DNA from 2 places in the Fusobacterium perfoetens ATCC 29250 genome. Region 1 is predicted to be linked to the other one. Evidence: riboswitches for the same ligand, from Rfam matches in the RefSeq annotation. Region 1 holds a riboswitch; the other holds the start of a gene.
The links. Region 1 has a riboswitch for lysine ahead of T364_RS0101905 (Na+/H+ antiporter NhaC family protein). Riboswitches for the same ligand answer to the same signal wherever they lie in the genome.
Positions count from the first base shown of each region.

Region 2: another riboswitch for lysine. It lies ahead of lysA (diaminopimelate decarboxylase); the one in region 1 lies ahead of T364_RS0101905 (Na+/H+ antiporter NhaC family protein).

Region 1 covers NZ_JHXW01000004.1:126,164-131,709, forward strand. The annotation lists gene T364_RS0101900 (flavodoxin family protein) at 1-445, shown strand, start outside; gene T364_RS0101905 (Na+/H+ antiporter NhaC family protein) at 533-1,930, opposite strand; lysine riboswitch at 2,086-2,259, opposite strand; gene T364_RS0101910 (ribonuclease HII) at 2,427-3,035, shown strand; gene T364_RS0101915 (YraN family protein) at 3,054-3,428, shown strand; gene T364_RS0101920 (zinc ribbon domain-containing protein) at 3,412-3,630, shown strand; gene T364_RS10315 (ComF family protein) at 3,602-4,273, shown strand; gene T364_RS0101930 (hypothetical protein) at 4,257-4,859, shown strand; gene tpiA (triose-phosphate isomerase) at 4,982-5,546, shown strand, end outside.
Region 2 covers NZ_KK211416.1:203,024-208,569, forward strand. The annotation lists gene nrdD (anaerobic ribonucleoside-triphosphate reductase) at 1-1,828, shown strand, start outside; lysine riboswitch at 1,907-2,080, shown strand; gene lysA (diaminopimelate decarboxylase) at 2,179-3,483, shown strand; gene T364_RS0107830 (amidohydrolase family protein) at 3,611-4,954, shown strand; gene nrdG (anaerobic ribonucleoside-triphosphate reductase activating protein) at 4,964-5,437, shown strand.

The DNA.
Region 1 (5,546 bases):
TGAAATAGAAACTATTAATCTTCCAAAATTACAAATAAAAGGTTGCTTAGGATGTAACTATTGTAAAACATCTGGTGGGAATTGTATCACAAAAGATGATGGACAAATGGTAGCTGAAAAAATTCTTGAATCTGATGTAATTATTTTTGCTTCTCCAGTTTATTGGTGGGGAATAACTTCTCAAATGAAAGCAGCTATAGATAGAATATATATGAAAGGAGAATTCTTACCTCAAAAATCTAAAAAAATAGGATTAATTACTGTTGGAGCTGCTGAATTAAGTGATGAAGAATATGATATTATTAAAAGACAATTCAAATGTATTTGTGAATATTTAAAATGGGATTTTGTTGGAAACATAGATATTTCTGCTTATGAAAAAGGAGATATATTAAAAGATACTACTAAAATAACTGAATTAAAAGATTTTTGGAAAAAAATCTAAATTTTAATAAAATAAAAAGGATATTGTATTTTTATAATATCCTTTTTATTTTTATTATGAAGAAAAAATTTATCAATTATAAAAACTTTATTTTTTTAATTTTACTTTTGGTTCTTCAGGAATATTAAATAATGGAATAAATTTATCTAATCCTGTTAAAGTTAAAATAAGTATAGAAACTACAACTATTATAGAAAGAAAATTATATTTTATAATATCTGTTGGTCTAAAATCATAAAGAGGATAAACAACAGAAGCTATTCCTGTAAAAAATACTGTATAAGTATGCCAAGGAATAAATTGAGACCCAAAAACTCCCATAGCATCACTAAAACATCCGTTTCTAAGACGTAATTTATATTTTTCTTCTTCTGTCCCTTCTACATTTTCATCTACTAAATTTTTTATTATTGGTCCAATAGTAACTATTTGAGCCATCTCATCAGCTAAAGCAACATTTCCTAATATTGAAAAAACTCCATTATAAAACATTAATTGTCTTACATTTCTAGAAATTTTCTTTACTATTCTTGATAATGGTTCAAATGCATTGATACTTCCCATAATTCCACCAAAGGCTGTTATCCACATCATCATTATAATAACACTAGCTCCAGCACTTGAAAAACCTGTATACATTAAATCTAAAAATTCTGAAATATTAGGAATTGTTCCTGATATTAATCCAAATACCATAGAACTAATAATTCCTATAAAAAGACAAGCTAAAGTTGGAAAACCTTTTATTGCTGATACTAAAACAAAAATTAGAGGTAAACACATATATAAAGGTACTCCCTCTTTTACTTGATTTAAAAGAATAATTGCTGATTCTCTTTCTGTTTTTAAAACTTCCCAAACGTTATCAGGAATTTGATTGATAGCATCATTTACATTTCCACTTATATTTGGTAACCCCAACATAACTGACACTACATAAAAAGTTATTATTCCAACTATAAGACACCCTACAGACCATACTCCTTGATGTCTTATTCTATGTATAACTTCTACTTTTTGTATTCCAGAACTTACAACTGTAGTATCTGAAATAAGTCCTATATTATCACCAAAACAAGCTCCACCAGCAATAGCTCCTAAGGTCAAAAGAATATTTCCACCAACTATATGATTTAACCATAAAAATATAGGAGCACAAGCTGCAAAAGTTCCCCAAGATGTTCCTATTGTAATTGATAAAATACTTGTGACAATTATTCCTGTAACTGCTATAGTTTTTCCTGTTAGTCCTAAATTTAATGACATAATAATTATTGAAGCTCCTACACCACTAGCCATAAAAGCCTCAGCCATAGCATAAGCTAACATCAAAATAAAAAATACTAATTGAATTTCTTTTACACTATTTACAGCTTTTTCTACAATTTGATTAAAAGAAAACTTTTCAGTTAACCAAGCAATTATTGCTACATATATAGTTGAAATTGGAGCTGCTATTAAAAAGTCTAATTTTATTCCAACCATTAAAATTCCCAATAAAACAATAGGAGATAATTTTAGTATCTCTATAAAAATCCCTCTTCTCTCGTTATTTGTCACTTAATCCTCCTCAATAAAAAAAGCCTTATATTATTAAAATATAAGGCAGAAAATATAAAATAAACTATATAATTTATAATCTAATTGATAGCTCTACACTAGTAAACTAATGTCAGTCTTATAGATATTCTCTATAATCCCAAGTGTCTAAAGTTAGCTCTTTAAACCTTTCGGCAAAATTCCCTTTCAATAATAATCTATGCTTGCTAAGCTCCTATTATTTAATAATGTTTTTTGCAACCTCTACCTCTAAAATATTAAATTGTCCAATATACATGATAACATTTTTTATATTTATTGTCAATTTTGTTTTTCATTTTCTTATTTATTTTTCTTTCTATGAATGTTATAATTAAATATGAACCTATTTTGAGAAGAATATAATAAAATTAAATTCATATAAAATTATTTAGGAGATAAAATGAGTGAATTATATAAATTTGATATTGAAAAAGGAAAAATAATATTAGGTGTTGATGAAGCTGGAAGAGGCCCACTAGCTGGTCCTGTAGTAGCAGCCGCTGTAAAAATAAATGAGTATCATGATTTTTTTGAAGAAATTAATGATTCAAAAAAATTAACAGAAAAGAAAAGAGAAAATTTATTTGAAAAAATTTTAACATTTTGTGATGTTGGAATTGGAATAGCTACTGTAGAAGAAATTGATGAAGTTAATATTTTAAATGCCACTTTTTTAGCAATGAACAGAGCTATTGAAGATATTAAAAGTCAAAATATCAATTATGATATTGTATTAGTAGATGGAAATAAATTAATAAAAAATTATGATGGAAATCAAGAATGTATTATAAAAGGTGATGGAAAATCTTTATCAATAGCTACAGCTTCTATAATAGCTAAAGTAACAAGAGATAGAATAATGTTAAAATTTTCTGAAATATATCCTGAATATCATTTTGAAAAACATAAAGGTTATGGAACAAAACTTCATAGAGAAATTTTACTAGAAAAAGGTCCTTTAAAAATTCATAGAAAAACTTTCTTAAAAAAAATTTTATCTAATTTTTAATAAAAAATCAGGTTTAAAATGAAAAAATTTTTAAATAAAAGAACTCAAGGAGATTATTTTGAAAATTTAGCATTAAAATTCTTAGAAGCTCAAGAATTTCAATTAATTAAAAAAAATTTTTATTCACATTTTGGAGAAATAGATTTAATTTTAAGAAAAGATAATTTAATTATTTTTGTAGAAGTAAAAGAAAGAAGTAGCAAAAAATTTGGAAATGGTTTTGAAGCTATTTCTAAGCAAAAACTAAAAAGAATTTTTTTAAGTGCCAATGAATTTATAACAATAAATAAACTGCAAAATTTTGATATCCGATTTGATGCAATAGCATTTGATGAAAATAATAAATGTTGTTGGATTGAAAATATATTGTGGGGTGATGAAATTGGATTTTAGATGTGCAAAATGTGGAAGTAGCGATTATTATGTAAAAACAGCTATTTTTCCTGAAAAAGATTCAAAATTAAAAGTTGAATTTGGAACTTACTATCTAAAAATTTGTTCAGACTGTGGATATACAGAAATTTATTCTGCTAAAGTTGTTAATAAAGAACTTAAGAAGGTGAAAAATGTTCCAGAGCCTAAACCAACACCTTAGAAAATTTTTATTTAACAATAGATGTAGTGTTTGTAACAGCATTTTATTTGAAGATGAAATATATATTTGTAAAAAATGTAAAGATATTTTTCTACAAAATAATTCTTTAAAAAAATATGATAATGTTTATTATATTTTTAATTATAATAAATATTTTAGAAGTTTAATAAAAAATTATAAATTTCAAAATAGAAAATATATTGGATTTTTTTTAGCAAAACTTATAGAAAAAAATTTAAAAAAAGTAATTGAAGAAAATAATATAGATATAATTATTCCCATACCTTTAAATAAGAAAAGATTCTTTTCAAGAGGATTTAATCAAGTATCTTATATTTTAGATATTTTAAATATAAAGTATTATGAGGCAGAGAGAATAAAAAATACAAAACATATGAGTCATTTACTGAATAAAAATTCAAGAAAATTTAATATAAATAAAGCTTTTTATATTCCTTTTCAAGTGGAAAATAAAAATATTTTAATAATAGATGATATAATAACAACTGGAAATACCATAAACGAATTAAAAAAAGAAATTAAAAGTAAAGGAAAAGTAAAATCTATAACTATTTTTTCTTTTTCTATGGCATCAAGTTTTAAAAAATATAATTTTGGGGAGAATCATGACAATATTAATTGATAATAAAGAATATCTTTTAGATAAACAATATAGTAGTTTTGGTGAAATTATAAATGAAATCACAAAAAAACTTAAAGGAGAAGATAAAATATTAGAAAAAATTGTAGTTGATGGAGTGGTCCTAACTACTACTTCTATTGTTGATATTTCAAAAGTATCTTTAATAGAGATTTATACAAAAAGTCATAGAAATATTTTATTTCATTCTTTATATTTATTAGAAGAATATATAGAAGAATATTTTAAAAGCTTAAAAGCTTTAGAAGAATTTGAACTTGAAGAAATAGCATATGATATGAAAATGAATGAGATATTAAGTTTTTTAAATTGGACTTTAAATCTTTTATATAGTTTAAAAGAAAATACCTATGTAGATTATCTATATTTTGGATATAATGAGTTTTTAGATGATTTTAAAGAAAGTTACAATTCACTTATAAAGGCTTTAACTCAAGAAGATTATGAAACAGCTTTTGATATTTTAGAATTCGAAATTTCTGATATGTTATCTCTTTTAAGTGAGAATATTGAAAATTATAAAAATGATATTATTTTAGAAGAACAATCATCAAATAATAGCAATTAAATTAATAACGGATAAAAATTAATCAAAAAATATTTATTTATTAACTTATACAAAATTAGAAATTTTTTTTAGAATGTGATAAAATTAGTTATTAAGATAAAAATATTTAGGAGGATTTAGTTATGAGAAAAACAATAATTGCAGGAAACTGGAAAATGAATAAAACTAACAAAGAAGCTGTTGAAATGTTAACAGAATTAAAAGAACTTGTTAAAGGAGTAGATTCTGTTGGAATAGTAATTGGAGCTCCATTTACAGCTTTATCTGATGCTGTTAAAGCAGTAGAAGGAAGTAATGTTAAAATAGCAGCTGAAAATGTATATCCTAAAGATTCAGGAGCATACACTGGAGAAGTTTCACCAGTTATGTTAAAAGATTTAGGTGTTGAATATGTTATATTAGGACATTCAGAAAGAAGAGAATATTTTAAAGAATCTGATGAATTTATAAACGAAAAAGTAAAAGCTGTATTAGCTCATGGAATGACTCCTATTCTTTGTATTGGAGAAAAATTAGAAGACAGAGAAGCTGGAAGAACTGATGAAGTTAACAAAACTCAAATTAGAGGAGGATTTGCTGGCCTTACTGGAGAAGAAGCTAAAAAAATAGTTGTAGCTTATGAACCAGTTTGGGCAATAGGAACAGGTAAAACAGCTACTCCAGAAATAGCTCAAGAAACTCATAAAG
Region 2 (5,546 bases), on a different contig from region 1:
AGTTGCTAGAGACCTAATATCAGGAGAATATTTTAGATTTAATGTAGAAAAATCTATTGGTAAAGAGTTATATGAAGCTCACAGAAAAAAAACTATTCATTGGCATGATTCAGATGTAGAAAAGGAATTAACAAACTGTTGTTTAATTAATGTTGAGGATATGTTAGACCATGGAACTAGAATAACAAATACTGATGTAGAAACTCCTAAATCAGTTGGAACTGCTATGAATATCGCAATGCAAATAATGGCTAGTGTTAGTTCGCAACAATATGGAGGAAATTCTATACCTAACTTTAATGAAGTTTTTGCAAAATATGCAAAGAAAAATTTTGTTAAAAACTTTAATGATTATTTTGAGTTTTTATATGAAAAAGAGTATGATGATACATTAGAACTAGATTCAGCTAATGAAGAATTGAAAACAAAATATCCTAAAGTATTTGAAAAAGTTATCAAAAAGACAGCAAAAGAAATTTATGATGCTTGTCAATTATTTGAGTATCAAACAAATAGTATTTTAGGGTCAGCTTCTCAAACTCCATTTTCTACAATAACTTTTAATATTCCTACTTCTTGGGAATCTGAGCAAATAATACTAGCTTACTTAAAAGTTAGACAAACAGGATTAGGAGCTCTAAAAATACCAGCAATTTTCCCTAAACTATCTTATATAGTTGTAGATGGATACAATTTAAAAGAGGGAGACCCATATTATTATATAACTAAAGAAGTTTCTAAATGTATAGCACATACATATTATCCAGATTTATTATTCTATTCTAAAGAAGACTATGATGCAGGAAAATATTATGCAAGAATGGGTTGTCGTTCAAGAGTAAACCATGAATTTCAAGAAAATGGAAAATATCAACAATATGGAAGATTTAATTTTGGTGTTATAACATTAAATTTACCTCAAATAGCTTTAGAATCTTTAAGACATAAGGGAACAGATGTAGTAGAAACATTTATGAAACTATTAGAAGAAAAGAAATCACTTATGAAATTAGGTATTTTAAAAAGATATGAAAATGTTAGAAAATTAAAGGCTAAACAAGCACCTATTTTATTTCAATATGGAGCTATTGCTAGATTAGAACCAAATGAAACAGTAGAAAAATTATTAAAATCAGATAGAGCATCTGTATCATATGGTTTCTTAGGAATAGATGATTGTGTAAGAATACTTACAGATGATAAGCAAAATATATCAAAACCAGCTGGAAGAGAGTTAGGGCTTAGAATAATGAAAGAAATAAGAAAACAAGCTGATGAAATAAAAGAAGAAACAGGATTACCTGTATCAGTTTATGGAACACCAGCAGAGGCTAGTATAGCAACATTCTTTAATATAGATAAGAAAAATTATAGTGATGTAATGCCTGAATGGTTACTAAAAAGAGAATATTATACAAATTCTTTCCATTTTTCATCAGAATTACCAATAGATGCATTTGACAAAATAGATGTAGAAGCTCCATTTATTAAATATTGTAATGGTGGAAATATTATGTATGTTGAAAATGGAGGAAAAACTTATAATTCTGATGCAATATTAGAACTTATGAGATATGCTCATGATAAAGGAATAGAATACTTTGCAGTAAATACAGTATCAGATGTATGTTTTGAATGTGGATATACAGGAGAAATATCTTATGATGAACATACAACAAAATATAAATGTCCACAATGTGGTAATGAAGAGGGAATGAAAATGAAAATTCAAAGAAGATGTTGTGGATATATTTCAAATTATAATATAACTCATGCTTTAGAAGGAAGAATGAAAGAAATAAAAAATAGAGCTATTCATGTAAAATAATAAAAAAAATATATATCAGATATATATAATTTATATTATACAAATTAATAAATTTTAGATATACTTTTATTTAAAAGAATTTAAGATAGAGGAGCAAATGATAAGAGTAAAATTATTTTAGTCTGACAAACGGAGAATAATTTGAAAGGAGATTTTGCCGAAATAGAAGTGAAGGTCAAAACATTTTTATTGGTAAATTAGATAATATCTATTTTACTGTCATTGAGTTTTCAATGGAGGGCTATCAAGTAAGTTATCTAAAATATAATTATTATTTTTATATAGGTTACTAAAGACAGTCTAAAATTGAGGAGACTGTCTTTTTTTATAAAAATTTTGGAGGAAGTTTTATGAGATATTTTGGAACAATGAAAAATAATAATGGAATTCTTGAAATAGGAGGAGTATCAGTAGAAAAACTTGCAAAAGAATATAAGACTCCGTTATATATTATGGACCAAGAATTAATAGAAAGTAATATAAAAAAATATATAGAAAATTTTAAGTCAAATAAATTTGAAACTGAAGTAGTTTATGCTTCAAAAGCATTTTTATCTAAAGCTATGTGCCAAATAATTGATAAATATGGATTAAGTATAGATGCAGTTTCTGGAGGAGAATTGTATTCTATAAAAGTTTCAAAATTTCCTATGAATAGAGTACATATGCATGGAAATAATAAAAGTATAGAAGAACTTGAAATGTGTCTTGATTGGAATATAGGAATAGTAATATTGGATAATATAAGTGAAATAGATAAACTTGGAACACTTGCAGAAGAAAAGAATAAAAAAATAAAGGTTATGTTAAGAATAAATATAGGAATTGATGCTCATACTCATGAATATATAAGAACATCAAAACATAGTTCTAAGTTTGGAGAATCTATATTTGATGAAAATATTTACAGTATAATAGAAAAAATTATTTCTTATAAAAATTTAGAATTTTTAGGATTTCATTGTCATATAGGTTCACAAATCTTTGACACTAAAGCATTTCATGAAGGAATAGAAACAATGATAATGTTTACTAAGAAAATTTCAGAAAGATTTAATATAGAAATTCCTGAAATGAATTTAGGTGGGGGATTTGGAGTTTATTATGTAGATGGAGATGTAGAAGTAGATATTGAAAAATTTATGAAATCTATGATAGAACATATTGAAAAAACTTTAGAAAAAGAAAAGATGACTTTAAAAAAAGTTTCAATTGAACCTGGAAGAAGCATTGTAGGTAATGCAGGTGGAACTTTATATACAGTTGGTGGAATAAAAAATACATATGGAGGAGTTAAATATGTATTCATTGACGGAGGAATGACTGATAATATAAGGCCAGCTTTATATCAAGCAAAATATGAGGCTGTAATAGCTAATAGACTTAATGAAAAAGCTGATGATATAGTTACTATTGCTGGAAAATGTTGTGAGTCTGGAGACTTAATAGGAAAAGATATGAAACTTGCTAAAGCTCAAGAGGGAGATTATATATTTGTATCTACAACAGGAGCTTATGGATATTCAATGTCTAGTAATTACAATAAAGCTACAAGACCAGCAGTTGTATTTGTTAAAGATGGAAAATCTTATCTTTCAATAAAAAGAGAATCTTTTGAAGATTTAGTAGCTAATGATGTATTTATAGAATTATAATATCTAAAAAACAATATGCGGAAATTATTAAAATATGATATAATTATTTTATAACACAACTTAGATATACAAACAAATAAAGAAGGGAGGAAAGTTACAATATAAAAAATGTAACTTAAATTAGGATATGAGAACAGTAATAAATCACGGATTAGTTATAGACCCAAAAAATAGTTTATATGAGCCATTAAATATTGCAATAGAAAATGGAAAAATTGTAGAAATATCTCATCAGATATTAACTGGAGATCATGAAATAGATGCAGTAGGTATGTGTGTTTGTCCTGGATTTATAGATATTGATATGCATGAAGTTTTAACTGATGGAACAACACCAGATAGAGAAATATTTAAAAGAATGTTATCTATGGGAGTTACTACAGGAATAGGGGGAAATTCTGGAATAGGAGTTTCTAATCCAAAGGAATTTTTAGATGGAGTAGATGAAGGACATCCTATTAACTTTGGAATGTTATTACCACATGGAATATTAAGAGAAAAAATAGGTGTTGATAGATATGTAAGTCTTGAAAATGACCAAGTAGAAAAAATGTATGAAATAGGGAAGAAAATTATGAGAGAATCAGGGCTATTAGGAATTAGTTTTGGTCTTAGATATGTTCCTGGAATAGATTTTAATGAGATGACAACTCTTGGGAAGCTTGGACAACATAAAATCATTGCAGCACATTTAAGAGAAGATGCTAAAAATATATTTAATGCAATAGATGAATTTTTAGATTTAGGAAATTATGTAAAAGCTAATTATTTAGTATCACATATTGGAAGTATGGCTGGTTTTGGTCAAATGGATAAAGCTTTAGAAATGTTAGATAAAAAAAGAGAAGAAGGAATAAATGTATATTGTGATTGTTATCCTTATACAGCTTTTAGTGCTAAAATAGGTTCTATCACATTTGATGAAGGATTTTTAGAAAGATATAATATTACTTATGATAAATTAGAGGTTATGGAAGGAAAATATAGAGGAAAAAGATGTACCGAAGAATTCTTTAATACTTTAAGAGAAGAAGCACCAGATACAATGATAATAGCTTATACAATTAATGAAAAAGATATGGAAAAGGCTCTATCATATCCTTATACAGTTATAGGTAGTGATGGAATACTTAATGCAAAAAATATAGGTCATCCTAGGGCAACAGGAACTTTCCCTAGAGTTTTAGGAAAATATTCAAGAGATGCTAAAGTTCTTGATTTATATGAAGCAGTAGAGAAAATGACATCAAAACCTGCAGAAATTTTAGGAATCAATAAAGGAAATTTATCTATAGGTTCTGATGCAGATATTACAATTTTCTCTTTAGAAGATATTCGTGATTATGCAACTTTTGAAAATACAGAATTATTATCAGATGGAATAGTATATGTATTAATTAATGGAGAAGTTGCTTTAGAAAATGGAAAAATAATGAATTCTAATTTAGGAAAATCTATAAGAAAGTTCTAGTGAGGAAAAATGAAAATAATATCAATAGTAGAAAATGACCCAATAAATAGTATGACAGGTTTCACTTTAACATTTTATTTTGCAGGGTGTGACCATTATTGTAAAGGGTGTTTTTCGCAAAATACTTGGGATTATGAAAGTGGTCAAGAATATGAGATAGAAGACATAAAAGAACTTATTCTTAATTCTCGTTGGAAAAATGTAACTTTTTTAGGTGGGGATCCATTTTATTTTAAAAATAGAGAAGAAGTCATAGAGCTTATCTATTTCATTAAAAAAAATACGAGTAAAAATATTTATTTATGGACAGGATATACTATAGAAGAAATTCAAGAATGGATTGACCCAAGTATCATTGATTATCTTATAGAAGGAAGATTTGAAATTGATAGAAAAGATTTAAGGCTAAAACTTCGTGGAAGCTCTAACCAGAGAGTATTTCATAAGGGAATTGAGATGAAAGATATAGATAAAATAAATTAAAAAAAGGCTCGAGAAAATTTTCTCGAGCTTTTATTAATAGTTAATAAATTTTTATAAAAAGTTTTATATGGATTTTTAAATTTAATTGAATATTTTTACAGAATCTTAA